Regions from separate parts of the Paraburkholderia nemoris genome, predicted to be linked through region 2. Evidence: riboswitches for the same ligand, from Rfam matches in the RefSeq annotation. Region 2 holds a riboswitch; the other holds the start of a gene.

Region 1 (14,650 bases), on a different contig from region 2:
CACGTGGTGGTGCGCGGCGCGACCGTCGCCGTGACTCAGAAGGAGTTCGAGCTCGCGCTGCTGTTGTTCCAGCACTTGAGCCGGCCGCTCTCGCGCGCGCACATTCTCGATGTGATCTGGAAGCAGGCGACGGACATTCCGTCGCGCACGATGGACACGCACGTGTCGATGCTGCGCAGCAAGCTCGGCTTGCGGCCGGAGCATGGCTATCGTCTGACGCCGATCTACGGCTATGGGTACCGGCTCGAACGGATCGAATCCGGCTCGCCGCGCGTGGCGAGCGAAGAGCGCCCCGAAGCGGGGGATGCGTGACGGTTGCTTTCGATGGGGTAGTGTCCGGCCGCGCAGGTTCAGCGGGCTGGCGCGCCGGCGTGATGCTGGCCGCCGGTCTGATTGCCATGACGTGCTTCGCGCCGGTGTCGGCGGATGCGCAATCGTCGCGCGCGCCGAAGCCACGTAACAAAACGACTGCGCCCGTCTATGTGTCGTACGTGACCCACGACGGCGACACCCTGTACGAAATCGCCGGCCGCTATCTGCGCGACTCCGGCGATTGGGCCATGTTGAGCCGTCTGAATCACGTGCCCGCGCCACGCCGCATGCCGGCCGGGATCACGCTGCGTCTCCCCGTCGACAGGCTCAAACAGGACCCGGAGTCGGCGCGTGTGATCGCGACGAGCGGTCCGGCGGAGCACGCTTTCGGCAAGAATCCTTTTACGCCGCTCACCGCGGGTACGACGCTCGGCGAGGGCGACCGCATTCGCACCGGCCATAACGGCTTTGTCACGCTGGAGCTGCCGGACGGCTCGCACATCACGGTGTCGCAGGACGGTGTGCTCGATATCGGCACGCTGCGGCGCACCGTGCTGACCGGCTCGGGCGATCGCGTACTCGATCTGCAGCATGGCGAAGTCGAGAGCCAGGTCACGCACGCCACCAAAAAAGACGACCGCTTCCAGATCCGCTCGCCATCGGTTGTAGCGGGCGTGCGCGGTACGCGCTTCAAGGTCGCCTACGACGGCGATGCACAAACCACCGCGGTGGAAGTGTTGGACGGAGCGGTCGGCGTCGACCCGGCCGCCGTCAATGGCCGGGTCTCCGCGCCGCCACCCGGCGTGCCGCTGCAGGCGTCGGCGCAACTCGTCAAGGCGCGCTTTGGCAGTGTCACGCGAGCGGGCGGCGCGATCGGCGGTCCGGTGGAATTGCTGGCCGCGCCGTCGCTTACCGACCCGGCAAAAGTGCAAGACAGCAAAACCGTCGCTTTCGACCTCGTCCCTGCTGAGCGCGCCGTGGCCTATCGAGTCCAGATCGCGCGCGATGCCGATCAGCTCGACCTGATCCGCGATCTGCGCGTGAACGCGCCGCACGCCGATTTCGGCGATCTGGCCGACGGCACGTATTTCGTGCGCATTGCCGCGATCGACGCGAACGGCCTGGAAGGCCTGCCGCAAGTTTACGGTTTCGAGCGGCGCCAACTCGGTCTGAATGCGTCGGCGGGCCCGCGCGCCGGCAGCCGCGACTACGAGTTCCGCTGGTTCGTCAGCCGCTCCACGGTCGAGACGCGCTTTCGATTTGTGCTGGCCGCGACCGCCGACCTGCGCCATCCGCTCGTCGACAAGACGGATCTGACGGGCGGCCAGATCGTGGTGAGCGACCTGCCGGGCGGCGTCTACTACTGGACGATCGTCGCCGAGCAGTTCGAAAACGGCCGCTTCTACGAGAAGAGCAGCACGGTCCGCTCGTTTACGCTTGCACGCTGACGCTGGTAGATTCACGGGGCCGGGTCAACAACTGATCCGCTCCTTAGCTCTCAACCACGCCACGCTTTGCCGACCACACACACGCGCTTAAGCCTCGACCCGCGCGCCCGTCTCGGACGGCGCGCCGGCCGCCGCTTTCTGCTCGAATGGGTGGCGATCGGCTGTCTGGGCATTGTGGTGATTCTGCTCAGTTCGCTCGGCCGGCTGACCGCCGGCGTCGATCACCTGGTCTACGACCGCTTTCTGAGTCTGCGCGCGCAACCGGTGCTGCGCGATATCGTCGTACTCGAAATCGACAACGCCAGTATTGCGAAGCTTGGCCGCTGGCCATGGCCGCGCAGCGTCCACGCGAGGCTGCTCGAACAGATTGCGAAGGCGAAGCCCGCCGCGGTGATCTACGACGTGCTGTTTACCGAAGCCAATGCTGAAGACGCCGAGCTCGCCCGCGCGGTCGCCCTGAGTCCCACCTATCTGCCGATGCTGCTGACGGCGCCGGACAGCGCCGGCCAGCGCGTCGCGGTCGAGCCGGTGGCGCCGCTCGCACATGCGGCCGCTGGGCTTGGGCATATCAACCTTGAAGTCGATAGCGACGGCATCGTGCGCAGCGTTGCGCAGTTCGAGGGCGACGCGAATTCGCGCTGGCCGCAATTGATGGTGCCGGTCGCCCAGGATGTCGAGCGTGGCGCTCTGCAATTGAACGAGCGGGCGCCCCGGCCGGCTTCCCGCGAGGCGGCGCCCCAATCAGATGACCATGACGAAGGCGAAGGCCGCTTCCTGATTCCTTTCGGTCCGAACGCGCAGAACTACGCGAAGCTGAGTTTCGCCGATGTACTCGCGGGCAATGTCCCCGCGGACAAGCTGCGCGGACGCATCGTGCTGATCGGCGTGACCGCGTCCGGCTTGTACGACCGTTTTGCTACACCGGTGTCCGGTGAGCTGGGGCCGCTGCCCGGTGTCTATATCCACGCGAACGTGCTCGATACGCTGCTGACCGGTCGCGAGCTCGAACCCGCCAGGCCGTGGGTGCTGTTCGTGGCGTCGCTGGTGCCGCTCGCCGCGCTGCTCGCCGGCTTTCTGGTGCTGTCGCCGCGACGTTCGTTGCTGCTGACCGTCGCGTTGGGCGCGCTTGCCACCGTCGGCAGCGCGGCGCTGCTGTACGGCGCGCGGCTGTGGATGTCTCCCGTGCCGGCGATCGCCGGTTTGATCGTGGTGTATCCGATCTGGAACTGGCGGCGCCTCGAAATGACGATGGCTTATCTGCGCGAAGAACTGCAGCGTCTCGCCGACGAACCGCACCTCCTGCCGGAAACGCCACAGCGCCGCCGCGAGTTCGGCGGCGACGTACTGGAGCAGCACATGGCGCTGATGGCGCAGGCGGCGCAGCGCGTGCAGGACATGAAGCGCTTCGTATGGGACAGCCTCGACAGCATGCCCGAGCCGATCCTGGTGAGCGACGTGGAAGGCATCGTGCTGATTGCGAACCATGCCGCCAAGGCGCATTTCGCGCGTCTTGGCGCGCCGCTGCCGGAAGGCCGGCCGATGCGGGCGGTGTTGGGCGGCCTGACGCTGGTCAAGACCATCGACAGTGGCGCAGCGTCGGACGCCGAAAACAATCTCCTCGCTCATGCCCAGTGGCCGGCGCTGCTCGATCCCGCGCGCAGCGAGTTCGCCGAGCTGATGGCGCAAGGCGTCGAGGTGCGCGACGCCCATGAGCGCGACCATCTGCTGCGCTATGCGAATTGCACGAACGAGCAAGGTGAGACGACGGGCTGGATCGCGGGCCTCGTCGACGTATCGGCCTTGCACGCGGCCGAGCGTCAACGGGAAGACGCGTTGCGGCTGCTGTCGCACGATATGCGCTCGCCACAGGCTTCGATTCTCGCGCTGGTGGAAATCGAGCGGGCACGCAGCGAGCCGGTGCTCGCGCGTGGCCTGCTGGAGCGCATCGAGCGCTATGCGCAACGTGCGCTGACGCTCGCCGACGATTTCGTGCAACTCGCGCGCGCCGAATCGCAAACCTATGTGCTCGAACCGGTGAGCATGACCGAGCTATTGATCGACGCCAGCGACGAAGTCTGGCCGCAAGCGCACGCCAAGCGCATCACATTGCAAACCGATACGGCGGACGGAACCGATGCCGACGACGGCCACTGGATCTGCGCCGACCGCTCGCTGATGACGCGTGCGCTCGTCAACATCCTGAACAATGCGGTCAAGTACAGCCCACCGGATACGCGAATCACATGCAGCCTGACGAGCCTCGGCGGTCTCAGCGCCTCACGCGACCAGGCGCAGACGGCCGCGCCTGCTGCGGCAAAACGTGTATCGTGCACGATTCGCGACGAAGGCTATGGGATTCCCGAGGAGCAGCAGGCGGGCCTGTTCGAGCGCTTCCGGCGCTTTCACGAGACGGAGCGGCCGGAAGTGGGCGGTGCCGGATTGGGCATGGCATTCGTCAAGACCGTCGTGACGCGCCATGGCGGCGACGTCGAGGTGGTCAGCGCGCCGGGCAAGGGGACTGCATTTACGATTTCCCTGCCGGCACTCGACGAAGCGCAAGCCGACGTGTCCACAACGCCACGCTTATGACTATGAACACTCATCTTATCGAAGCGAGAAGCCGGTGAAAGCGATATTGATCTGTGCCGCGCTCGCCGCGGCGAGTCTGACCGGATGCGCGGGTTTGAACGCCGACGTGCACACGGCGAATCCTTCGGCCGTGCTGAAGGGCGAGCGCACCTATACGATTGCGCGCATGCCGTCGCAGGATTCCAGCGCGGATCATCCGCAATTTGAAACCATGCTGCGCGATGAGCTGGCGAAGAACGGCTTCACCGATTCGGCGGCCAGGTCTGCACACTATTTACTGTCGATTGCGTATGACACGCGGCCGGCCGCGATCGGCGTGGGCTCGAAGGACTGCGCGCCAGGTGTGTGCGAACGCTCGCCCGAACCCCCGTTCGCGCTATTCGGCGGACGCGCTTATCAGCACGCGCTGACGCTGCGGTTTTTCGAGCAGTCGAGCGGACAGGAAGTCTACAAGGTGAGTGCGGCCAGCAGCGATCGAGATCCCGACCCATTGCATGCGATGCCGCTTCTCGTGAAAAGCGCGCTGGCAAAATTTCCGTTCGATGCGCCGCCGGACTGGCGCGTGAAACTGCGGGCCGATCAGGCGGGCGGCGTGCCGGCTGTGGTTTCGGTCAAACCTCTTCAGCCTTAGCGGTCAGACGTCTGCGCCCGCATTACTCCGGCGCTTTGTCGTCTTCCGGCCAGCGATTTTCGAATACGCACTCGGCAAGCGGCATGCGGCTCGCCCAGCGTTCGGTTTCCAGCATCGGCTCGCTGTAGAACTGATCGACGTGGCCGAGACACAGAATCGCCACCGGCCGTGCGCCCTCGGGCATATGCAGCAGCGTACGCACCGTGTCGACGTCGAATAGCGACACCCAGCCCATTCCCAGACCTTCCGCGCGCGCGGCCAGCCACATGTTCTGGATCGCGCACGCCACGGAAGCCAGGTCCATCTCCGGCAAGGTGCGGCGTCCGAAGATGTGACGCTCGCGGCCGTCCATCAGCGCCATCACCAGCAGTTCGCCGCATTCCAGCATGCCCTCCACCTTCAGCTTCATGAACTCTTCGCGACGCTTGCCGAGTGCGTCGGCGGTGGCGATGCGTTCGCTTTCGACGGTTGCGTGCAGCGCGGTGCGCAAAGCCGGGTCGGTAATGCGCGCGATGCGCCACGGCTGCATGAAGCCGACGCTCGGTGCGTGATGCGCTGCATCGAGCAGGCGTTGCAGCACGGCAGGCTCAATCGGGTCGGGCACGAAATGGCGCATGTCGCGCCGCTCGTAAATCGCGCGGTAGACGGCTTCGCGTTCGGAATCGTTAAAAGGCTTCGCCATGGAACAGGGCGGCCGTGAAGGCCGGGTTGGAGGGCCAGTAAGCATGCATATAGGTTGCCACGATCGAGCCGGCGCGGAACACGGCCTCGCCGGGGGCATCGCTATTTGGCCGGGTGGCTGAACGCAGCGGCGTGAGCGGTGTTGTCAGCTTTGAGTAGTGAAACGTGTGGCCGGTCATTGAACCGTGCAGGCCGTCGATCTGTTGCATGCCGAGCGCGGTGAAGCGCGTTTGCATTGTTGCATGGCCGGGCAGCAGGGCGAGCATCGGCGTGGTGGTGCCGCTCGTGTCGGTCAGCTGTTCGAGCAGGTAGAGCATGCCGCCGCATTCGGCAACGACCGGTTTGCCTGCGGCAGCATGCGTGCGGATCGTTGCGGCGCTGTGCAGATTGCCGGCGAGCAATTCAGCATGTAGTTCGGGATAGCCGCCTGGCAGGTACAGGGCGTCGGCGTGCTCCGGCAACGCTTCATCGGCGAGCGGTGAGAAATAGTCGATGTGCGCGCCGAGCGTCTCCAGTAACGTGACGTTGGCTGGATAGATGAACGAGAACGCGGCATCGCGCGCAATGGCGATGCGCTTGCCTTCCAGAAGACGCGGCGGTGCTTCTTCGATGGGCGCGCCGAATTCGACCGGCGGGGGCAACTCGGCCAGCGCGGTTTGCGCGAGCGCATCGGCGGCGCGATCCAGACGTGTGTCCAGATCGTCGATCTCCGCCGCCTGGTGCAGGCCGAGATGGCGATCGGGCAGTTCGATTTCGTCGTTGCCGCTGATATGCCCGCACCAGCGCAGGTCCGGCGGCAAAGTCTCTTCGAGCATTTGCGCGTGCCTTGGCGAGCCGACGCGATTGGCGAGCACGCCGTAAAACGGGACCTCCCGCCTGAATTGCGCGAGGCCGAAGGCGACTGCGCCGAAGGTCTGCGCCATCGCTTTCGCTGAAATCACCGCGAGTACCGGCACGCCGAAAGTAGTTGCCAGATCGGCGCTGCTCGGTGTGCCGTCGAACAGACCCATCACGCCTTCGATCAGGATCAGATCCGCTTCGGCCGCCGCATGCGCGAGCAGATTGCGACAGGCCGACTTGCCCACCATCCACAGATCGAGCGACAGCACCGGCGCGCCGCTGGCACGCGCGAGGATCATCGGGTCGAGAAAGTCGGGGCCCGTTTTGAATACGCGCACGCGTCGCCCCAGCCGCCGATGGTAGCGCGCCAGACCCGCGGTAATCGTGGTCTTGCCTTGGCCCGACGCGGGCGCGCTAATGAACAGGGCGGGACACGCGGACATCGCTCAGAACTCCACGCCGCGCTGAGCTTTCACGCCTTGCTCGCGATACGGATGCTTGACGATGCGCATTTCGGTGACGAGGTCGGCGGCTTCGATCAGCGCGTCCGGCGCGTGACGGCCGGTCACCACCACGTGCAGCATTTCCGCGCGCGCGTTCAGCACCGACAATACTTCGTCGAGCGGCAGGTATTCGTACTTCAGCACGGTGTTCAGTTCGTCGAGGATCACCATCTGATAGTCGCCGCTTTCGATCATGCGGCGTGCTTCGTTCCACCCTTTGCGCGCAGTGGCGATGTCGGCGTCGCGATTCTGCGTGTTCCAGGTGTAGCCGTCGCCCATCGTGACGAAGTCGCAATTGGCGATCGCGCCGAGGAAGTCGCGTTCCGACGTATGCAGCGCGCCCTTAATGAATTGCACGACGCCAAGGCGCATGCCGTGCCCGAGCACGCGCACGGCCATGCCGAAGGCGGCGGTGGTTTTGCCTTTGCCGGTGCCGGTATTGACGATCAGCAGACCTTTTTCGACGGTGGCGCTGGCCTGCTTTTTCTCGTGGCCCTCGCGCCGGCGTTCGGTCATGCGTTGATGCGATTCGGGATCGGTTTTCATGGACGGTCCTGTTCTTGAGTGTCGGTGTTTGTGTGGTCGCGGGCGGGGCGAGCGGTGGTCGATGCGATTGCGACCGTGACGCCGGCGTGTACGGTTTTGCGCACGAGTAGCCGTGCGTTGGCGGTATCGGCTGCAAACGAGGCAACTGGGGTCATTGAGCCAATTGGCGCATGGGCTGCGTCAGGCGCGCGGGCCGCATCAGATTCGGCTGCCGCAGCGAGCAACGCACACGGCTCGCAGACGCCATCTACGCCGAGATGCTCACGCGTGGCCGCCGACGGATCCTCCACGGAGATCGCCGCAATCTGCTCGCGGCTGAACAGTTTCAGCGGCAGCGCATGACTTGCGCAAAATTCGAGCAGACCGGTTTCGTGGGCTTTGACGTCAACCGAGGCGATCATGCTGATTTCGTCGAATGAATGCGAGCCGAGCGTGGCACGGACAGCCGTTTCGATTTCCTCGGCGGAGCTGTGCAAACGACAACCGATGCCGACGGTTAGCGTTTTCATTGCGCGTCCGTAAGGTTCGCTGCCGACATTCACCGCATCCCGCGCCAAAGCCAGCGACGCCACGCCACCGATCACCACGATCGCCGGCGAGCCGAGTCCAGCGCGCGAGACTGTATCCGCGAACTCCCCGAGCCGCGAGAGCGCATGCCGTTGCTCGGGGCGCGTGGCCGATTCGATCGCTGCGCACGGCGTATCGGCGCTCATCCCGGCCGCGAGCAATGCGTCGACGATTTCGTTCAGTCGCCGCATGCCCATGTAAATCACCAGCGTCATTCGCGTAGCGACGAGCGCGGCCCAGTCCGGCTCGCCGCTGCCGGCGCCGTGTCCGGTGACGAACACCACGCCTTGCGCGTGATCGCGATGCGTCACAGGAATGCCGATTGCCGCGGGCGCCGCAATCCCGGCGGTGATGCCATTGATCACGTCCACGCTGATGCCCGCGGCATGCAGCGCCTCTTGTTCTTCGCCGCCACGACCGAACACGAACGGATCACCGCCTTTCAAACGGGCGACGCTGCGTCCCGCCTGCAGATGCTCGAGCATTTGCGCGACGATGCCGGCCTGCGGCGTCGACGGATGCCCGCCACGTTTGCCGACATACACGACCAGCGCGTCGGCGCGCGCGAACTGCAGTACTTCAGGATTCACCAGATCGTCGACCAGCACCACGTCGGCCTGTGCCAACGCGCGTGTCGCCTTGAGCGTCATCAGTTCGACGTCGCCGGGGCCGGCGCCGATCAGCCAGGCGCGGCTCATCGCGGCGTGCATGGCGCGTGCCATGTCGTGACAAACGAGAGCGGACGAGGCGCGAAGATGCCGGAGGCGGCAGAAATTGAGGTCATGCGGTGCTACAGATTACGCGCAACGAGAAACGCCGCTCGCCGCGCTTCCCACAGGAAAACGCCAACGGCCGCGCCACGTCGTGCTTCAGCGCCTTCACATCCGTCCCTCGCGGATTCCGGCGGCCGGCAGCGTGACGTTCGCTGCCTCCGCGTCTGGCCGGTATCCGGGCTGGCGGCCTCATGCGTTTTGCCTTCCCGTCCGGATTCGTCGGACAGTGGCATCAAAAACGCATGCGCGATGCGAAAGCACCGCAGGTCGCTTACCGTTGCGGGGACAGCACAGGTTGAGCGCAGCGAGCGCGGCCTGTTTCCCGTTTAACTGCACATGCGAACGCATATGCGGGCACCAAACGCGCGCATACGATAGCACATGGCAGGCCGCGCCGGCACTGTGGAAAGGCCTTGCCGAAGCCCGCGTTTCCTTGACGGCACGGGGCGCTCGGCCTAAACTCGCACGCACTTTGGTGCTCGTGTGCGCGCTCGTGCGCATGCAGTTAAACGGGAAACAGGGTGCCCACCTGCAATGGACCGGGTCAACCTGTGCTGCCCCCGCAACGGTAAGCGAAAAGCGGTGCGTTCCTGAGCGCCGCGGAGCCGGCTTCGATGTCCACGCGCAAGGCCGCGTCGGCATATAACCACTGGGCGAGAAACCACTCGTCCGGGAAGGGGAAGCGGCGCTTTCGCCAGCCCGGATACCGGCCAGACTACGAAGAACGACCATCGCGGGGATGCGGTGGCGCGTTCATGACCTCATTCTCGTTTCCAGTTTTCGGTTGCCTCGGCAACGCCGTTGTTCGTCCCCGTGTTTTGTTAATGTCGTGGTTTGGGGTATGTGCCCCGTTTGCCCGGCCTATACACGATGCCTCGGCGTGCACGAGCAACTCCTACGGATGGACCTCACGATGCAAACTCAAATGCGCAAGATCCCCGTCACCATCGTCACGGGCTTTCTCGGCAGCGGCAAGACCACGCTGCTGCGGCACATTCTTCAGCATGCGGGCGGCAAGCGCATCGCGGTGATCGTCAACGAGTTCGGCGAACTCGGCATCGACGGGGAAATCCTCAAGGGTTGCGGCATCGGCTGCGATGAAAACGGCGTCGAGACCGAAGGGCAACTGTATGAACTCGCGAACGGCTGCCTGTGCTGCACCGTGCAGGAAGAGTTTTTCCCGGTGATGGAAAAGCTCGTGGAGCGCCGTGAGCAGATCGATCACGTGCTGATCGAGACGTCCGGTCTCGCCTTGCCGAAGCCGCTCGTGCAGGCGTTCAACTGGCCGCAGATCAAGAATAGCTTTACCGTCGACGCGGTTGTCACCGTGGTCGACGGCCCGGCTGCGGCGAGCGGTCAGTTCGCCGACAACCCGGTCGCCGTGGATGCGCAACGCAAGGCCGATCCGAATCTCGATCACGAATCGCCGCTGCACGAATTGTTCGAAGATCAATTGTCGGCGGCCGATCTGGTAATTCTGAACAAAACGGATCTGCTCGACGAAGCGCGTCAAGCTGCTGTCGAAACCGTTATCCGCGAAGAAATTCCGCCGCAAGTGAAGATCGTGCGCGCACAGATGGGTCAACTTGATCTGCATACGCTGCTGGGCCTCGAAGCGGCCTCGGAAGAAACAATCCATCTACGCCACGACCATCACGGTTCGGCCGAAGACGCTGATCATCACCACGACGAGTTCGATTCGGTTGTCGTGCACGCGAATGTTTTGTCGCGCGAAGCCGTGATCGCCGCGTTGCAAGGGCTCGTCGAAACCAACACGATTTATCGCGTCAAAGGTTTCGCGGCGCTGCCGGGCGCGGCGATGCGTCTGGTTATCCAGGGCGTGGGCCGTCGTTTCGATAGTTACTTCGACCGGCGCTGGCAAGCGGGTGAAACCGGCGCAGATCAACAAAGCCGCTTTGTGCTGATCGGCGAAGACCTCGACCAGGCCGCGCTGCAACAGGCATTCGACGCCGCGTTGGGCACCGTGGCGAGCGCCCAGCCGCAGCAGGCGTAACCGGTCATGCATCTGCTGCGCACCACGCCGGGCGGTTTTGTCGACGATACCCAGGGCGTGATCCGGATCGATCAGCAGCCCGCCGATATCGTGGTGCTCAGCTCCGCGGATACCACGCTATCGTTGCTCGCGAGCGTGTTTCCTCGCTTGGGCGAGGGCTTTCCGAGCGTGCGGCTTGCGAACGTCACGTATTTGCGGCAACCGGCTTCGGTCGATTTCTATGTCGAAGACGTGTTGCAGCATGCGCGTGTCGTGGTGGTCGATCATCTCGGCGGCGAGGCATACTGGCCGTACGGCATCGAACAGGTGGTCGCCCTCGCCGAGCGCAAGCAGCAGACGCTCGCGATGTTCTCCGGCGATCTGCAGGAAGACCCGAATCTGCTCGCGCGCAGCACCGCTGACGCCGATCTGTGCCATCAGCTATGGCGCTATCTGCGTGAAGGCGGACCGCAGAATGCCGAGGCGTTCCTGCGGTTTATCGCGTACCGCTCGCTTGGCTGGGGGCGCGAGCCTGCGCTGCCGCGCGCGTTGCCTGCCGCGACGCTTTACCATCCCGAACGCGACACGCCGACCATTGCCGACTGGCAGGCGCGCTGGCTTGATGACGCGCCGGTCGCTGCGATTCTGTTCTACAAGGCGCATTTGCAGGCGGCCAACACAGCGGTGTTCGACGCCCTGATCGATGCACTCGAAGCACAAGGCCTGAATCCGTTGCCGATCGCGATTACCTCGCTCAAAGATGCGATGAGCCGCGACGTCGTACAGCAGTTGTGCGCGCAACATGATGTCGCGCTGGTGCTGAATACAACCGCATTCGCCGCGTCTGCTATCGACGACCCCGAGCCGCTTGCGCTCGCCGGCGACGCGCCGGTGCTGCAGGCGATCCTGAGCGGCGGTAATCGTGAAGATTGGGTTAAGGACAATCAGGGTCTCAATTCGCGCGATATCGCCATGCATATCGCGCTGCCGGAAGTGGACGGCCGCATCATCACGCGGGCGATCAGTTTCAAGGGGCTCGCCTATCGTTGCCCGCATACCGAAGTCGATGTGGTCCGCTACCAACCGGACCTCGAACGCGTCGGCTTTCTGGCCGAATTGAGCCGCCGCTGGTGCCGTCTGCGCACGCTCGATAACGCGGACAAGAAACTCGCGCTGATCCTCGCCAACTATCCGATGAGCGAAGGGCGTATCGGCAATGGCGTGGGGCTCGATACGCCGGCCTCGGTGGTCGGCCTGCTTGCCATGTTGCGCGATGAGGGATATCGCGTCGCCGAGCTGCCCGCCGACGGCGACGCGCTGTTGAAGAAGCTGACAGAAGGCGTGACCAACGATCCGGTCGTGCGCGATTTGCGGCCTGCGTTGCAAAGCCTCGCGCTCGACGACTATCTTGTGTACTTCAACGCGTTGCCGGCGGAAGCTCGCAATGCGCTGAACGCGCGTTGGGGCTCGCCCGAGCAGGATCCAACGTTGCGGCGCGGCCGTTTCATGATCGCGGGCTGGCGTTGTGGGCAAGTGTTCGTTGGCATTCAACCTTCGCGTTCGCGCGAGCAGGGCGACTACGCGAGCTATCACGACGCCGAACTCGTGCCGCCGCACGCCTATCTGGCCTTCTATTTCTGGCTGCGTCATCAGTTTGGCATCGACGCGGTCGTGCATGTCGGCAAGCACGGGAATCTCGAATGGCTGCCGGGCAAGAGCGTCGCGTTGAGCGATGCGTGCTGGCCCGATCTGATTCTCGGTCCGATGCCGCATCTGTATCCGTTCATCGTCAACGATCCGGGCGAGGGCAGTCAGGCGAAACGTCGCGCGCAGGCCGTTATCATCGATCACCTGATGCCGCCGCTTACGCGCGCGGAAAGTTACGGGCCGTTGCAGGACCTCGAGCGCCAGGTCGACGAATACTATGAAGCACTGATGGTCGACCCGCGCCGTTCGAAACTGTTGAGGCGCACGATTCTCGCGACCATCGTCGAGCACAAGCTGCATGACGAGTTGAGTCTCGCGGAGCCGAACGGTCAGGACGATGAAGATGCGCTGCTGACGCGCGTCGATGCGTGGCTGTGCGAGTTGAAGGAGGCGCAGATTCGCGACGGCTTGCATACGTTCGGGCAGTCGCCTGAAGGTGTGCAGCGGCGCGATACGTTGCTGGCGCTGGGACGCTTTCCGGTCGGCGATGGCCAGGGCGGCAAGGCCGGTTTGATCGATGCGTTGGCGCGCGATCTGCTGATGGATCATCTATTCGATCCGTTGTCGGTGGATTGGGCTGCGGCGTGGGACGGCCCACGTCCTGATGTATTGCAGCGGGTGAGCGATGCGCCCTGGCGGCATTTTGGCGATACACGCGAGCGTCTGGAACTGCTGGCGGCTGAGATGTTGCGTGAAGTGTGCGGCGATGAAACGCCCGATGCGGCGCCCGCAAGCGGAACTTTGCCGCAAGCCGAACGGGTGATCGAACGTCTGCGCAACGACGTATTACCGCGGCTCGACGCCTGCGGTTCGCAGGAAATGCTGCACCTGAAGCGTGGCCTTGAGGGACGTTTCGTGCCGCCGGGGCCGAGCGGCTCGCCGTCGCGCGGACGGCCTGACGTGCTGCCTACCGGCCGCAACTTCTATTCGGTCGATACGCGCGCCGTGCCGACGCAAGCGGCATGGTCGCTCGGTTTGAAATCCGCCCAGCAGTTGATCGAGCGGCACTTGCAGGAGAAGGGCGACTATCCGAGCGCGATCGGCCTCTCGGTATGGGGCACCGCGACCATGCGCACCGGTGGTGACGATATCGCCCAGGCGCTTGCTTTACTCGGCGTGAGGCCGAAGTGGGCACCAGGCAGTCATCGCGTGACCGACTTCGAAATCATGCCGATCGAGGCTTTCGACCGGCCGCGTATCGACGTCACGTTGCGCGTATCCGGCTTTTTTCGCGATGCCTTCGCGAACGTGATGCATCTGTTCGACGCCGCCGTGCAGGCCGTGGCCGAACTCGACGAGCCCGAAGACCTGAACCCGATCCGCGCGCGCGTGCTGCGCGAACGCGACGCGCTGATTGCGCGCGGCATGGACGCCGCCGAGGCGCGCAAGCGCGCCGGCTGGCGCGTGTTCAGCGCGCGTCCCGGCGCGTATGGTGCGGGTCTGCAGGACATGATCGACTCGCAGCAATGGCAAACCGACGCCGATCTGGCGAATGCGTATCAGGCGTGGGGCGGTTACGCGTACACGCAGAAAAGCGCCGGCGAAGAAGCACGCCAGGCGTTCGGCACACGCCTCGCCGCGATGGACGTCGTGCTGCAGAACCAGGACAACCGCGAGCACGACCTGCTCGATTCGAACGATTACTACCAGTTTCAGGGTGGCATGGTCGCGGCGGTGCGCCATCTGGCGGGCAATCAACCGCAGATCTATCACGCCGATCACAGCAATCCAGCCGCGCCGCGCGTGCGCACGCTGCATGAAGAGATCGCGCGAGTGGTCCGCTCGCGCGTGGTCAATCCGAAATGGCTCGATGGCGTGAAACGCCATGGCTACAAGGGCGCCGCTGAAATCGCAGCGACGGTCGATTACCTCTACGGCTACGATGCAACCGCGCGGGTGATCGCCGATCATCAATATGCGCTCGTCACCGATGCTTATCTGAACGACGCCGACACACGCGAGTTCTTGCAGCGGCACAATCCGCACGCCATGCATTCGATCTGCGAGCGTCTGCTCGAAGCGATGCAGCGCGGTTTGTGGCAGGCACCCGGCGACTATCG
Region 2 (14,650 bases):
GATGAAGAGCAAGCCGGACAACGCGCCGCGCGCCCTGAAGCGCATCGTGTTCAGCGTCAACACCGGCGACGAGAAGGCCGCCAAGCTCGCGGCCAAGCAGGGCGCCGCGCTTGCCAACGGCATGGATCTGACGCGTGACCTCGGCAACCTGCCGAGCAACGTCTGCACACCGACCTATCTGGCCAACACCGCGAAGAAGCTCGCCAAAGACTGGAAGCTGAAAGTCGAAGTGCTCGGTGAGAAGCAGTGCGAAGCCCTGAAGATGGGCTCGTTCCTGTCGGTCACGGCCGGCTCGGTCGAACCGGCCCAGTTCATCGTGCTGCAGTACCAGGGCGGCGCCGCGAAAGCCGCGCCGGTGGTTCTGGTCGGCAAGGGCGTCACGTTCGACACCGGCGGCATTTCGCTGAAGCCGGGCGAAGGCATGGACGAGATGAAGTACGACATGTGCGGCGCCGGTTCGGTGCTAGGCACGTTGCGCGCCGTCGCCGAAATGGGCCTGAAAATCAACGTGGTCGGCATCATCCCGGCCGTCGAGAACATGCCGTCGGCCACCGCCACCAAGCCGGGCGACATCGTCACCAGCATGAAGGGCCTGACGATCGAAGTGCTGAATACGGACGCCGAAGGCCGGCTCATCCTGTGCGACGCGCTGACCTATGCCGAGCGTTTCAAGCCGGCGGCGGTGATCGACATCGCCACGCTGACGGGCGCCTGCATCATCGCGCTGGGTCACCACAACAGCGGTCTGTTCTCGAAAGACGACGCGCTGGCGGGCGAGCTGCTCGATGCCTCGCGTGAAGCCTCCGACCCGGCCTGGCGCCTGCCGCTCGACGACGAGTATCAGGATCAGCTCAAGTCGAATTTCGCGGACCTGGCCAACATCGGCGGACGTCCGGCGGGCAGCGTGACGGCGGCGTGCTTCCTCTCGCGCTTCACTGAAACGTACCCGTGGGCCCATCTGGATATCGCCGGCACCGCGTGGAAGAGCGGCGCGGCGAAGGGCGCCACCGGCCGCCCTGTGCCCTTGCTCGCGCAGTTCCTGATCGATAGGGCCGCTGACGGTCGCGCTGCACAATGACGCATTGCAGTAAAGTTGCGGGCGTCGTTGCAGACGCAAAGCGGAGCCGCCGATGACGAGAATCGATTTTCACTCGAACGTCGGCGATTCGCTGCTGTATGCGTGCCGCCTGATCCGCAAGGCGTATCAGGCGGGCCAGCCGACCATCGTGCTGGCCGAGCCCGCGCGTCTGCGGGCTTTCGACGAGCAGTTGTGGACCTTCTCACCCCTGGACTTCGTGCCGCACTGCATGGCGGGCACGCCGCTCGCCGCGCAAACGCCAATCGTGCTGGCGTCGAACCTCGATGATGTGCCGCATCATCAGGTGCTGCTCAATCTCGGCGCCACGGTCCCGGCGCAATTCGCGCGCTTCGAAAGATTGCTGGAAGTGGTCGGTAACGCACACGACGAACTCGCGGCGGGCCGCGAACGCTATCGTTTCTATCGCGATCGCGGCTATGCTTTGAACAACTACAAGCAAGGCAGCCAGGCCTCCAGCTAGGCCCCATTTCGTCCGCGTCGCGCGGTGTTTTGTCGGATGGATTCGACGCGCGCGCGGCCTGCCTCGGCTTGGACTCAAACACGGAGAGCGCGCGTGTCCGATCCTAACGATAGTTCGATCCCGGTTCTGAACGAGATTCTCGTGCCGGGCAAGCCTGCCCAGGCGCGCGAGGCGGAGGGCGGCGCAGCGGCGCCGGCCACCCAGCCAGTGGCCGATCCCGCGACTGCGCAAGAACCGGTCCTTACGCCGGAAGCCAGGCATGAGCCTGAGCCGGTGCTTGCGCCAGAATCCGCGCACGCGCCAAAGGAGCCGACGCTCGCGCCGGAACCCACGCATGTGTCGGAGCAAGCGCATCCGGCCGAGCACGCTCACCCGAAAAGGCGTTCGCGGGCACACCACGCTGCCGATCACCGGCACGGACATGAGCCGGCCTTTGCGTCTGCGGGCGTCTTCGATCGGGCTGAACCGCATGCGCCGATCGAGGCGGGTACGATCGTGCCGCCGGATATCGCTTACGAAGCACAGCCGCAACCCAATCTCGATGCCGATGTCATCGCCGAACGTCTGCGTGGGCGGTTCGCGGGTTTTCTGACGGGCGAGGGGCGCGGCATCATCGAGGCACGTTGCCGCGATGCGTTGCAGGATCACACGTCCTGGCTCATCAACCAGATCACGCGCGAAGTGGCGTTGGCGCTGGAGACTGAATTGACCGGCTGGGTCAGGGAAGCGGTCGATCAGGAGATCGCGAGGCGCTCGGGCAGCGCCTGATCGTGGCTGAGGGCGCGCCGCGCTACGGGCGCTCTCACCGCTTTCATCAAGCGGCGTTCATTTGAGTCTTCGTTTAAGTGTGATTATTTGAGCGTCAGCACCCAGCTCGCCAGCGTAGCCGCCTGATCGGGCGTGAGTTGCGTATTCGCGGGCATCGGCACCGCGCCCCACACGCCCGTGCTGCCGTCAAGAATTTTGTGCTTCAGATAGGTGGCGGCATCTTCGCGGCCGGCATATTTCGAGGCGACGTCATGCAGCGCGGGTCCCATGAATGGACGCGTCACCGAGTGACAGCTCATGCAGTTTTCTTGCTGAGCCAGCTCGAGGGCGGCGGGCACCTCCGCGTGCGCCGCCGGACTGACGGCGCCTAACATAGCGCTCAGCACGCTGGCCGACGCGAGCGCTGCATACGACATTGATTTCATTCTGGTCTCCGTCGGTGCAGGTGCCCGACTCGTGGTGCACGCATTATAAAAGGAAAGGGGCGCACGGTTTCCCGTGCGCCCCTTTGCGCTTTTTCGTAACTGACGCAGCCGATGTGGTGTCGAGCGATGCTACGCGTTAGCCCCGGCGAATCGAGGTGAATCGAGGCGGATCAGCGTAGCGTGCTCAATGCCCGCTCAGCCCGTCACTGCGCCCTTGTTGGCCGGCAGCGCCAACGCCGAGTACTTCGCCAGCACGCCACGCGTGTAACGCGGCTTCGGTTGCTGCCATGCAGCGCGGCGGCGTTCCAGCTCGGCGTCGTCGATGTTCAACTGCAGGAGCAGCTTGTGCGCGTCGATCGTGATCGAGTCGCCTTCCTGCACGAACGCGATCGTGCCGCCCACGAACGCTTCCGGCGCCACGTGACCCACCACCATCCCCCACGTGCCGCCCGAGAAGCGGCCGTCGGTGATCAGGCCCACGCTTTCGCCGAGTCCCTTACCGATGATTGCGGACGTAGGCGCAAGCATTTCCGGCATGCCGGGGCCGCCCTTCGGGCCGAGGTAGCGCAGCACGACCACGTCGCCGGCCACGATCTTGTCGGCCAGAATCGCTTCCAGCGCGCTTTGCTCGTCGTCGAACACGCGGGCCGGTCCGGTGATGACCGGGTTCTTCAGGCCGGTGATCTTGGCGACCGCGCCATCGACGGCCAGGTTGCCTTTCAGGATCGCCAGATGGCCTTCCTTGTACAACGCCTGCTCGATCGGGAAAATCACCTGCTGATCGGCGCGCGGCTTGCTCGGCACGTCCTTCAGTTCTTCGGCGATCGTCTTGCCGGTGATCGTGATGCAATCGCCGTGCAAGAGGCCCGCGTCGAGCAGGATCTTCATGACTTGCGGAATGCCGCCGGCCTTATGCAGGTCGGTCGCCACGAACTGGCCCGACGGCTTCAGGTTGCAGATCACCGGCACCTTCTTGCGCATACGCTCGAAGTCTTCGATGGTCCATTCCACTTCAGCCGCGTGGGCGATGGCGAGGAAGTGCAGCACGGCGTTGGTCGAGCCGCCCGTGGCCATCAGCACGGCCACGGCGTTTTCGATCGCCTTCTTCGTGACGATGTCGCGCGGCTTCAGATCCTTCTTGACCGCTTCGACCAGCACGCGTGCCGATTCGGCCGCCGAGTCGACCTTTTCCTGGTCCGGATTGGCCATCGTCGACGAATAAAACAGCGACATGCCCAGCGCTTCGAACGACGAGCTCATCGTGTTGGCGGTGTACATGCCGCCGCACGAACCCGTGGACGGGCACGCGTTCTTTTCGACCCCTTCAAAATCTTCCTGCGACATCCGGCCGGCCGTGAACTCGCCCACTGCTTCGAACGACGACACGATGGTCAGGTCGGTGCCCTTCCAGTTGCCCGGACGGATCGTGCCGCCATACACGTAGATGCTCGGCACGTTGGTGCGCAGCATGCCGATCATGCCGCCCGGCATGTTCTTGTCGCAGCCGCCGATCACCACCACGCCGTCCATCCACTGGCCTTGCACGCAAGTCTCGATACAGTCGGAGATGACTTCGCGCGACACGAGCGAATACTTCATGCCTTCGGTGCCCATCGACATGCCGTCCGAAATCGTCGGCGTACCGAAGATCTGCGGATTCGCGTCGGCGCCCTTGACCGCGGCGACGGCCGCGTCGGCCAGACGCTGCAGGCCGGCGTTACACGGCGTGATGGTCGAGTGGCCGTTGGCGATGCCGATCATCGGCTTGTCGAAGTCGGCCTTTTCGTAGCCGAGTGCGTAGTACATCGAGCGGTTCGGTGAGCGCGCCACGCCTTGCGTGATGTTCTTCGAACGACGGTTGTATGCCATGGGGAACTCCAATCTGTTTTGTTTTGATCCGTGCTGCGTGTGCGGGACTCAGGTGCTGCCGCAGAGGCCGCGCTGACGCTGCCAATGCGTTGCCGGCGGCGTCGGCCGATACGGCGGTTCTGGTCAGTTCAGTTTAGTTCCGACGCGTTGCGCAAGGGTGCAGTTTTGCGAAGCGCGTGTCCAATATATTATTCAGGCTCGATTAGGTCGTAAAATGTATTAATCATGTTGCCTACGATTCCTGACCTGCGCCAATTGCGCTATTTCGTGACCGTCGCCGAAGAAAAGCACTTCGGGCGGGCGGCCGTGCGTCTTTCCATGACGCAGCCGCCGTTGTCGCAGGCGATTCGGGCGCTGGAGGAAACACTCGGCGTCGAGTTGTTCGCGCGCACCAAGCGCTCGGTGGAGCTGACCCCGGTGGGCGCGGACCTGTTGCCCGAAGTGCAGCGCCTGCTGGCGAGCGCCGAGGGGCTGCGGCCGCTGGCGCAGAGCCTCGCGCGAGGCGAGGCCGGGGCGTTGTCGCTGGCTTTCGTCTCGACGGCCGATTACGGCCTGCTGCCGCTGCTGCTGCGCGATTTCGGCGCGCGCCATCCTCGAGTGCGCCTCGAACTGACCGAAGCCACCAGCGACGTGCAGATCGACGAATTGGTGGCCGGGCGCATCGACGCAGGCCTCGTGATCGCGCCGCTGCCGTCGCGCCATGCCACCCAGCTTTCGTGGCTGCCGATCGCCCGCGAGCCGCTGGTGATCGCGATGTCGACGGACATGGCGCAGCGCGTGGGCCGCACCGCCGGCTCCAGGGCCGACCCGCACGCGGAGTGGCTGGACACGCCCATCAGCCTGCGCGACGTCGCCAACGAACCGCTCGTGATCTTCCCAAGACGTCTGGCGCCAGGCTTTTATGACATCATTATGGATTGCTACGGCGTGGCGGGCCTCGCGCCCCGGGTCGGCCAGGAGGCGATCCAGATGCAGACGATCGTGAGCCTCGTGTCGGCCGGGATGGGCGTCGCACTGGTGCCGCAATCGTTGCGTAATCTGCGCCGCACGGGTGTCGTGTACCGGCCGCTCTCCGAATCGGTGCCGGCGATCGAGACGGGGCTGGTCTGGCGCACGGCGGAGGTGAGTCCGGTTCTGGCCGGCTTCATCGAGATCGTGCGAGCGCACGCGGCGACCATGGAGGCGCAGTTCGCGGCGCCTCGTGTTTAGGCGAGCTTAGGTGAGCCGCTGCCGCGAACGCATTGCAAGCGGAACCGTCCAACGCATGCGCCGCATGATGCGCACACCGCCGGCTGCTACTTGAAACCCGACTAGAAATCCGCTTCTGAACCTGAACTGCCCATAACAACACGATGCTCATTCACCCGAATTTCGACCCCGTTGCCATTCATCTGGGGCCGCTTGCTGTGCGCTGGTATGGACTGATGTACCTCGTTGCGTTCATCGCGGCGATCGTCGTCGGCCGCTTGCGGCTGCGTTTGCCGTATGTCGCCGCGCAAGGCTGGACCGCTAAAGATATCGACGACATGCTGTTTTACGGCGTGCTCGGTACGATCCTTGGCGGCCGGCTCGGCTACGTGCTGTTCTATAAGGCGAGCTTTTACTTCGCGCATCCGCTCGACATCTTCAAGGTATGGGAAGGCGGCATGTCGTTTCACGGCGGCTTCCTCGGCGTGACGCTGGCCATGGTGCTGTTCGCCTATCAGCGCAAGCGGTCGTGGCTGCAGGTCACCGATTTCGTCGCGCCGATGGTGCCGACCGGGCTCGCGGCTGGGCGCCTCGGCAACTTTATCAACGGTGAGTTGTGGGGCCGCGTGACCGATCCGTCGGCGCCCTGGGCGATGTTGTTTCCAGGCGCCGCGCCGGACGACGCCACGTGGCTCACCACTCATCCGCAACTGGCCGCGCAATGGCATCTGAACGAAGTGTTCGCGCAATATCACATGCTGCCGCGTCATCCGTCGGAGTTGTATGAGATCGCGCTGGAAGGCGTGGCGCTGTTTTTCGTGCTGTTCTTCTTCTCACGCAAACCAAAGCCGTTGGGCGCAATTTCCGCGGTGTTCCTGATCGGCTACGGCCTCGCGCGTTTCACGGTGGAATTCGCACGTGAGCCGGACGACTTCCTTGGGCTCCTGGCAATGGGCCTCTCGATGGGCCAATGGCTCTCGCTGCCAATGATCCTCGTGGGCATCGGGGTACTGGTGTGGTCATATCGCCGTGCGCGGCGTGAACCGGCGCAGCCAGTCGGCGCAAACTGAGCGCTACGTTTTATCGTAGTGAGAAGCCAACAAAAAAAGCCACGGCATGCCGTGGCTTTTTCTTTTACAGCAGGACGTCCGGTGTAAAACGCGTTACTTCATCTGTACCGAGCCCGACACATTGACCGTGACAGTCGACGTGCCGCCTTCGATCGGCACCGGCGCGGATGCCTTCGCATCGGCACCCATTGCGCGTGCGCTCATCATCATCATGGGACGCGGCATGACACCGTTGTGCCCGACGTTGACCTCGCGAATCGAATAGCCGTTGTAGCCGAATGCCTGCGCCGACGAAGCGGCTTGCTCACGGAACGACTTGATGGCCTCACCGGTGAGCTTCTGCTCCGCGGCACGCTGCGCTTCCGGCGACAACGAGAACTGCACGTTGCCGACCTGCATGATCGATGCCATCTGGCCCGCGAGCTTCGACGCCGCGGCGAAGTCGTGCGACTCGAGCACAACTTCAGTACGGCCGCGCCATGCGGAAATACGGCCGTCACGATCGGTGGATGGGTAGATCGAGAAGGAGCCAGTGCGAGCCGTTACGCCGTTCACGCCCTTGGCTTTTTGCAGCGCCGCATCGGCGCGTTGATTCAGCGTGGAGGTGAGCACGGACGGATCACTCGCTTCCTGCTCATAGAACAGCGTGATATCGACGACGTCTTGCGGCACTTCCGAGCTTGCTTGCGCATTCAGCGACAGCACGCCCGCGGGCTGATATTGCGTCACGCCCTGCGCGCGGGTCATGGCCGGCGTCAACGCGAGCGCAGCAGGCGCGGCGCAAACGAGAGCGAGAGCGAGTGCACGTGCGGTGTTTTTCGTCATTCTTGGACTCCTTGCTTGAACAGGTTGTGCACGATTGGAGCGAACGCCATGCGCGTGGCACAACGTTTGCGAGTCCGTTAGGCGCTTGTAACCTGAGCTTGGTTCCCTAATTTGACGTTTGCTGAACGTTTGTGTTCATCGGCGCACAGACTTGCGCGTGACACAAGCGGCAACGGGCCGCATGTGAGTATGCAACGTTAAACAAGACGTTTAGTGATGAAGCGCCATTCAGCTTCGGTCACCGGTGTGATCGAAAGACGGTTGCCTTTGACGAGCACACGCATGTCCTTCAATTCCTCATGCTCGCGCAGCGCGGCAAGCGGAATCAACGGGATCTTCTTCTTGAACACCACATCGACGAGTAGCCAGCGCGGCGTTTCCTGCGACGACTTCGGGTCGTAGTAGGGGCTCTTCTTGTCGAATTGAGTGGGGTCTGGATACGCGGTGGACGATACCTCCGCGAGCCCTGCAATGCCCGGCTCCGGGCAACTCGAGTGATAGAAGAGCACACCGTCGCCGACCTGCATCATGTCGCGCATGAAGTTGCGCGCCTGATAGTTGCGCACGCCGGTCCACGGCAACGTATGGTGCGGCGCCTCTGCGAGATGGTCGATGCTTGCTTCGTCCGGTTCGGACTTCATTAGCCAGTAGCGCATGAATCGAGTTGAACGTTAAAGGTTTGATACAGCAAGAAAAATCGCGGCCCAAAGAAAAACGGCACCGAACCGAAGTCCGATGCCGTTTGAATAAGGTCCCCGCCTTAGCCGCTAGGCCGGCATCCTGAACCGGGAGTTCAGAATTGGTCGCAGTTAGCAGCACTTCGGGTACATCAGACAGAGTGACGCGCACACCCGTGCTACAAATTTCCACAACCGTGCACATGGCATTGGTTCAAGGAATATATGACCTTGGCGAACCAGGCAGGGAAGTCAAACCGATTGAATTCAAGACGTTTGCATGAATCTTTGCTCATGCACCTCGTTTGAATCCGCAGCCGATCTCAGGACCGGCTACAAGATACTTTACATGCTGTACTGCTGAATCACAGTACCCAGTTGCTCGTTCATTTGGTGCATTGTACGCCGGATTTCTTCAGCGGGAAATGCTTCTCCGTGCCGCACGCTGCTTTGCAGCTTAAGCAGTTCTGATGCCAGCGACAGCGCGGCCATGACGGCAATGCGATCCGTGCCGCGCACGTTGCTGCTATTGCGGATCTTCGACATCTCGGCGTCGACGCGAGCAACCGCTTCAAGCAACGCGCCTTCAGTTTCCGGCGAGCAGGCGAGACGATAGGGCACGCCGAGAATCGATACTTCGATCTGCTTGGTGGTCATGCATTTTCTCCATGGCGGGTGACGTCGCTCTCCGCTTCTTCCTCATGCGGCGCGGCCTCGAGCAGGTCGAGCTGATTATCAGGCTCGCTGTGCGCGCGGGCCCGCGGCAATTTTTCGAGGATCGCATTGAGGCGCACCTGTGCGTCGTCGATCTTTGCCGACAGCGCGTCGCGTTCCGCCTGCAGCGCATCGCGCTCCTCGCGCATCAGCGCGAGTTCCGTGCGCGTGGCCTCGGCTTCCGCACGCGTTTGGGCGAGCTGATCTTCGAGCGCGAGACGCGCTTCATTGTGGCGTTGGCTGATCGTGATCAGCTTGCCGATATTCTGTGAAAGTGTTTCGAGTTCGGTGAGCATCTGCTGCGTCCTCTAAAGACATCGCATTTTAGCGCGGAATGTCGCAGGTTCCGACAATTGTCTCGTTTCGAGACGTAACAACATCGCTTTGTGCCGGCTTTTATCGACCATATGATGAAAAACAACTCATGCATCGGACAATAACCTGCACTTAACAGAACAGTTTGCGCGCGGATTAACCATTCTTGACGGACCCGAGGGCCGCTCCTAAACTGGCCGCACTTTGGTGCCCGCGCGCGCTTTTCGACAGTGTGCGCAGTTAAACGGGAAGCAGGGCGCGCGCTTCGCCTGAACGCGCCAACCTGCGCTGCCCCCGCAACGGTAAGCGACCGCATTCGTCATGCAGGTCGATCCTGATCGCGTGTTTGAAGCTGAACACGCGAGTGTGCCACTGCGCGTCACGCGTGGGAAGGCGGGATCGATGTGTCGCCAGCCCGGATACCGGCCAGAGGGAGAGGCTCGTTCCCGCGCAAACGTAAAACAACGCGGGCGCCTCGTTACGCATCGGCCCGCGGGGAAGCGGGCCGCGCACGCTATCCACAGGAATGTCATCCCATGCTGTCCCCTATCGCTCGCGCGGCGTTGCTCGCCTTTGCGAGCCTGCCGCTCGTCGTGCATGCGCAAGCTGCCGCTTCTTCTGCGTCCTCGTCCTCCTCCTCTTCTTCATCTTCTTCTGCCGATGCGGGGGCGAGCGATTCGTCAGCCGCGGTGTTGTCGCCCGTTGTCGTGACCGCGGAGCGCGGGCCGCAACCGCTCGCCGATGCGATCCCGCAGACCACGCTGTTCGATCAGCAGGACATTGCCGATACGACCGCGACCGATTTGCCCGGCCTGCTGCAACTCGCGCCCGGTGCGCAAATCTCGCGCACCGGTGGCCCGGGTTCCACGACGAGCCTGTTTCTGCGCGGTGCGTCGTCGACGCAATCACTTCTGCTGATCGACGGCGTGCGGGTTGATTCCGTGAGCCTGGGTGCGCCGCAACTCGCACAGATTCCACTCGATCAGATCGATCACGTCGAAGTGGTGAATGGCAACGTGTCCGCGCTTTACGGCTCCGGCGCAATTGGCGGCGTGGTGCAAGTATTCACCAAAGACGGCGGCGACCATCCGCCGCGTTTCAATTTTTCGGTGGGCTATGGCAGCTATCACACGCAGACACAGCAAGCCGGCGTGAACGGCGCGCTCGATAAAGACGGCAACACCACCTTCAGCATTTCGCTCGCGCGTTCGAAAGACGACGGCTTCTCGTCGCTCAATCCGTCTCAGGCGCCCAACGCGAATCCGAACGCAAACGGCTATCTGAACGAAAGTATCTCGGCTTCGCTGCGTCACAAGTTCAGCGACAAGTGGGACGCGGGCGTCACCTATTTCCAGTCGAACGGCAATAACAGCTACGACAACGCGTACGGCGTGCCGATCGATCTGAACAACCTCTACAGCAAAGTGCGCCAGGTGTCGGTGTTCGCGAACGGCAAGCTGACCGACTGGTGGACCACGCACTTCATCGTTTCCGAAGGCGACGACCGCAGCGTGGCGAATACCAACGGCATCTACAACGGCCGCTTCGATACCGACAATCGCCAGTACACATGGCAGAACGATTTCGCGCTCGCCGCGCAGCAGAAACTGCAGGTCGGCTATGAGCATCTGGATCAGAGCCTCGATTCGGATACGTTCGCTGCGCCCGACCGGCATGTCGATTCGGGCTTTGTCGGCTACACAGGGCGCTTTGGGCGCAATCAGATTCAGGCCAACGTGCGGCGCGATCAGTATTCCGATTTCGGCGGGGCGAACAGTTACTATCTCGGCTACGGTTTCGACATCACCGAGCATTGGAAGGCGACTGCAAGCTATTCGGATTCGTTCCGCGCGCCGAGCTTCGACGATCTGTACTATCCGCTCAGCGGCAATCCGTCGATCCAGCCCGAGCGCAGCCATTCGATCGAAGCAGCGTTGCAGTACGCGTCGAACGCGCTTGGCGTGATGCGTCTGAGCGCGTTCCAGACGCGTTATTCGAATCTGATCGACTACGAGCAGGTTACGCCCGGCATCTTTTTGGCCGAGAACGTCGGCCGTGCGAAGGTGCAGGGGCTTGAGGGATCGTGGAGCGGCCATGTGGGCAAGACAGATGTGCGTGCGTCGGTGACGCTGCAAAATCCCGTCGACCTCGATAGCGATACCGATCTCGTGCGGCGTGCAAGGCGCTTCGCGTCGCTGGCGGTGAATCGCAGCATTGCCGGGTGGCGTGTTGGCGGCGAGTGGATCGTCAGCGGCGCCCGTGAAGATAGCAGCGGCACGCTGGGCGGCTACGGCGTGGTGAATCTGTCGGCGCGCTACAACATCACGAAGGCGTGGTACGTCGCCGCGCAGATCCAGAACCTGTTGAACAAGGACTATGAAACGGCCTACTCGTATAACTCGCCGCGGCGCGGTGCGTATGTCACTGTTGGTTGGCAGCAGCAGTGACGAACGTGCTTGCATGAGAACGCGCCGATGAACCGTAGCTCGAGCCCGATGCCCACGAGCACGTTGCGCGTGATGGGCGCAAAGCGCGCGGCCGCGATCTGGCTCGTGCTCGCGGCAATCGCGCTGGTTGTGCTGATGGCGTCGCTCGCGCTCGGCAGCGTGTCGCTCGCGCCGGCGCGCGTGTTGGCGGCGTTGCTGCCGTCGCACGCGGCGCATGTCGAGTCCGGCGATCTTGCCGGCGAGATCGTGCGCACGCTGCGTTTGCCGCGCGCGCTGGCCGGCTTCGCGTGCGGCGCCTTGCTTGCGCTGGCCGGTGCGCTGCTGCAAGTGCTGTTGCGCAACCCGTTGGCTGAACCCTACGTATTAGGTGTGTCGGGTGGCGCGGCAACGTTCGCGCTGGTCGCGATGATCGCCGGTTGTGCGTGGTGGATCGTCGACGCCAGTGCATTCGCCGGCGCCTTCGTGTCGATCCTGCTGGTGCTTGGCCTCGCACGCCGTGAGTTGTGGCGGGGCGAGCCGCAGGATACGTCGCCGCGTTTGCTGTTGACTGGTGCGGTGATCGCGGCCGGCTGGGGCGCTGTCATTACCCTGTTGCTCAACCTTGCGCCGGACAATCGGCTGCGCGGCATGCTGTTCTGGCTGACCGGCGATCTGAACGGCGGCGCGATGCCATGGACGGCGCTCGCCGCGCTCGTCGTCGTGCTGGTGGCGATCGTACCCGCTGCACCGCGCCTGAATGTGCTGCTGCGGGGCGACGCTGCAGCGCAGGCGCTCGGCGTTGCGGTGGTGCCGCTGCGCTTGCGTGTGTATCTGGTGGCGTCGCTGGCGGCAGCCGCCGCGGTGACCACGGCGGGCACGATCGGTTTTGTCGGGCTCGTCGTGCCACACATGTTGCGGCTCGCCTTCGGCAACGATCAGCGCATGCTGCTGCCCGCAGCGGCACTCGGTGGCGGTGTCGCGGTGATGGGCGCGGACCTGATCGCGCGTACTGTGATCCCACCGGCGCAATTGCCGGTCGGCGTGATCACATCGATCGTCGGCGTGCCGGTGTTTCTGTGGATGCTGTTGCGCAGGCGCCGATGATGAACGCACACAACGCTGCGCATTCGGCGCTTAGCGCGCAACGCCTGACCTTGCGTGCGGGCATGCGCACCTTGCTCGACGCATTCACGCATACGTTCTACGCAGGCGAGATCTGGTGTATCGCGGGCCCTAACGGCGCGGGCAAGACGACCTTGCTATCCACGCTTGCCGGTCTGGCGCAGCCGTCGGCGGGTCATGTCGAACTCGACGGCGTGCGTCTCGCCGACTGGCAGCCGTTGCCGCTTGCGCAGCGTCGCGCGCTGATGCCGCAAAGCGCTGCGGACGCCTTCAGCGCGAGTGTGCTCGACATCGTGATGCTGAACCGCTTTCCGCATTTGACCGGCTGGGGTTGGGAGGGCGAGGCCGATCGCGCGGCCGCGCATGCCGCGCTGAATGTTTTGGGCCTCGCCGCATTCGCTGCGCGCGACGTTCTGTCGCTTTCGGGCGGCGAACGTCAACGCGTTGCTCTTGCGGGCGTGCTGTGCCAGGAAGCGCCGTTGTTGCTGCTCGACGAACCGCTATCCCATCTGGATCTGCACCACCAGATCGACTGTCTCGAAGCGCTGACCGCCTGGACGCGTGAACCTCGGCGTACAGTAATGTTTTCGTGCCACGACCTGAACCTGGCGCGCCGCTTCGCGACGCACGCGTTGCTGCTCGACGGCAACGGCGGCGCGTATGCCGGACCGGTGCACGACGTGCTGACGCCCACGCTGACGAGCCGTGCGTTCGGCTATCCGTTGATTCTGATTCGCGACGGCGAGCATGAGGCGCTGATTCCCGCGCCGCGCTCGCGTCACGAATCGCCTGCGGCGCATGATACGCCGGCAGGCTAAGCGCTTTATAAAAACACTCTCTCTTTTAGAAACGTCTATGACTTCTTTGCCAGGTTTGCCGGGATTGACCGAAATCGAACCGCTCGATCAAACGCTGCGTGCCGAACTGCAACACATCATCGATACCAAGACCAAGCCGCCCGGCAGTCTTGGGCGGCTGGAAACGCTCGCGCGTCAGATGGGGCTGATCCAGCGGACGACGCACCCTACGGTCGAACGTCCCGCGATGATCGTGTTCGCCGGTGACCACGGTATCGCGCAGGAAGGCGTGAGTCCGTATCCGCAAGCGGTGACCGCGCAAATGGTCGCTAACTTTCTCACGGGCGGCGCGGCGATCAATGCCTTGAGCCGCGTCTCCGGCGTGGAGCTCGAAGTGGTCAATTCGGGCATTGCGACGCCGCTGCCGTCGACGGAGGGTCTCATCGACATTCCGGTTGCGGCCGGCACGCGCAACTTCGCGCACGAACCCGCCATGACGCACGAGCAGGCACTTGCCGCGATGCAAGCGGGCGCGGTTCGCGTGCGGCATCACGCGGCGCTCGGTACCAATGTGATCGGCTTCGGCGAAATGGGCATTGCGAATACGTCGTCGGCCGCGTGTCTGATGAGCCGCTTGTGCGGCGTGCCGATCGACGAATGCGTCGGGCGCGGAACCGGTCTCGACAACGCGGGGCTTGCAAAAAAGCGCAACGTACTCGCCTCCGCAGTCGCGCATCACGCTGCTTCCAACGATCCGCTCAACGTGCTCGCAACTTTCGGCGGCTTCGAAATCGCCATGATGGTGGGGGCATACCTAGCTGCCGCGCAAGCGCGCATGACGATCCTTGTCGATGGTTTCATCGCGACCTCAGCGTTGCTGGTGGCCGATGCGTTG

What was found. Region 2 has a riboswitch for cobalamin ahead of KHO33_RS07310 (TonB-dependent receptor domain-containing protein). Riboswitches for the same ligand answer to the same signal wherever they lie in the genome.
Region 1: linked by a shared signal. The riboswitch ahead of cobW (cobalamin biosynthesis protein CobW) and the one ahead of KHO33_RS07310 (TonB-dependent receptor domain-containing protein) in region 2 are both predicted to bind cobalamin.

Annotation. Positions count from the first base shown of each region.
Region 1 is NZ_CAJNBO010000013.1:3,421-18,070, reverse strand. Features, by position in the region: gene KHO33_RS20755 (response regulator transcription factor) at 1-312, shown strand, start outside; gene KHO33_RS20750 (FecR family protein) at 375-1,760, shown strand; gene KHO33_RS20745 (CHASE2 domain-containing protein) at 1,827-4,349, shown strand; gene KHO33_RS20740 (DUF4136 domain-containing protein) at 4,384-4,980, shown strand; gene bluB (5,6-dimethylbenzimidazole synthase) at 5,003-5,662, opposite strand; gene KHO33_RS20730 (cobyrinate a,c-diamide synthase) at 5,646-6,944, opposite strand; gene cobO (cob(I)yrinic acid a,c-diamide adenosyltransferase) at 6,948-7,550, opposite strand; gene KHO33_RS42810 (cobalamin biosynthesis protein) at 7,547-8,059, opposite strand; partial or broken gene cobA (uroporphyrinogen-III C-methyltransferase) at 8,093-8,815, opposite strand; cobalamin riboswitch at 9,040-9,267, opposite strand; cobalamin riboswitch at 9,347-9,619, shown strand; gene cobW (cobalamin biosynthesis protein CobW) at 9,804-10,904, shown strand; gene cobN (cobaltochelatase subunit CobN) at 10,911-14,650, shown strand, end outside.
Region 2 is NZ_CAJNBO010000004.1:74,331-88,980, forward strand. Features, by position in the region: gene KHO33_RS07250 (leucyl aminopeptidase) at 1-1,078, shown strand, start outside; gene KHO33_RS07255 (DNA polymerase III subunit chi) at 1,131-1,559, shown strand; gene KHO33_RS07260 (DUF2486 family protein) at 1,653-2,327, shown strand; gene KHO33_RS07265 (c-type cytochrome) at 2,411-2,752, opposite strand; gene ilvD (dihydroxy-acid dehydratase) at 2,948-4,621, opposite strand; gene KHO33_RS07275 (LysR family transcriptional regulator) at 4,847-5,830, shown strand; gene lgt (prolipoprotein diacylglyceryl transferase) at 5,974-6,879, shown strand; gene KHO33_RS07285 (SIMPL domain-containing protein) at 6,973-7,704, opposite strand; gene KHO33_RS07290 (EVE domain-containing protein) at 7,902-8,360, opposite strand; RNA gene ssrS (6S RNA) at 8,453-8,634, opposite strand; gene KHO33_RS07300 (cell division protein ZapA) at 8,727-9,038, opposite strand; gene KHO33_RS07305 (hypothetical protein) at 9,035-9,391, opposite strand; cobalamin riboswitch at 9,599-9,855, shown strand; gene KHO33_RS07310 (TonB-dependent receptor domain-containing protein) at 9,947-11,857, shown strand; gene KHO33_RS07315 (FecCD family ABC transporter permease) at 11,885-12,940, shown strand; gene KHO33_RS07320 (ABC transporter ATP-binding protein) at 12,937-13,776, shown strand; gene cobT (nicotinate-nucleotide--dimethylbenzimidazole phosphoribosyltransferase) at 13,814-14,650, shown strand, end outside.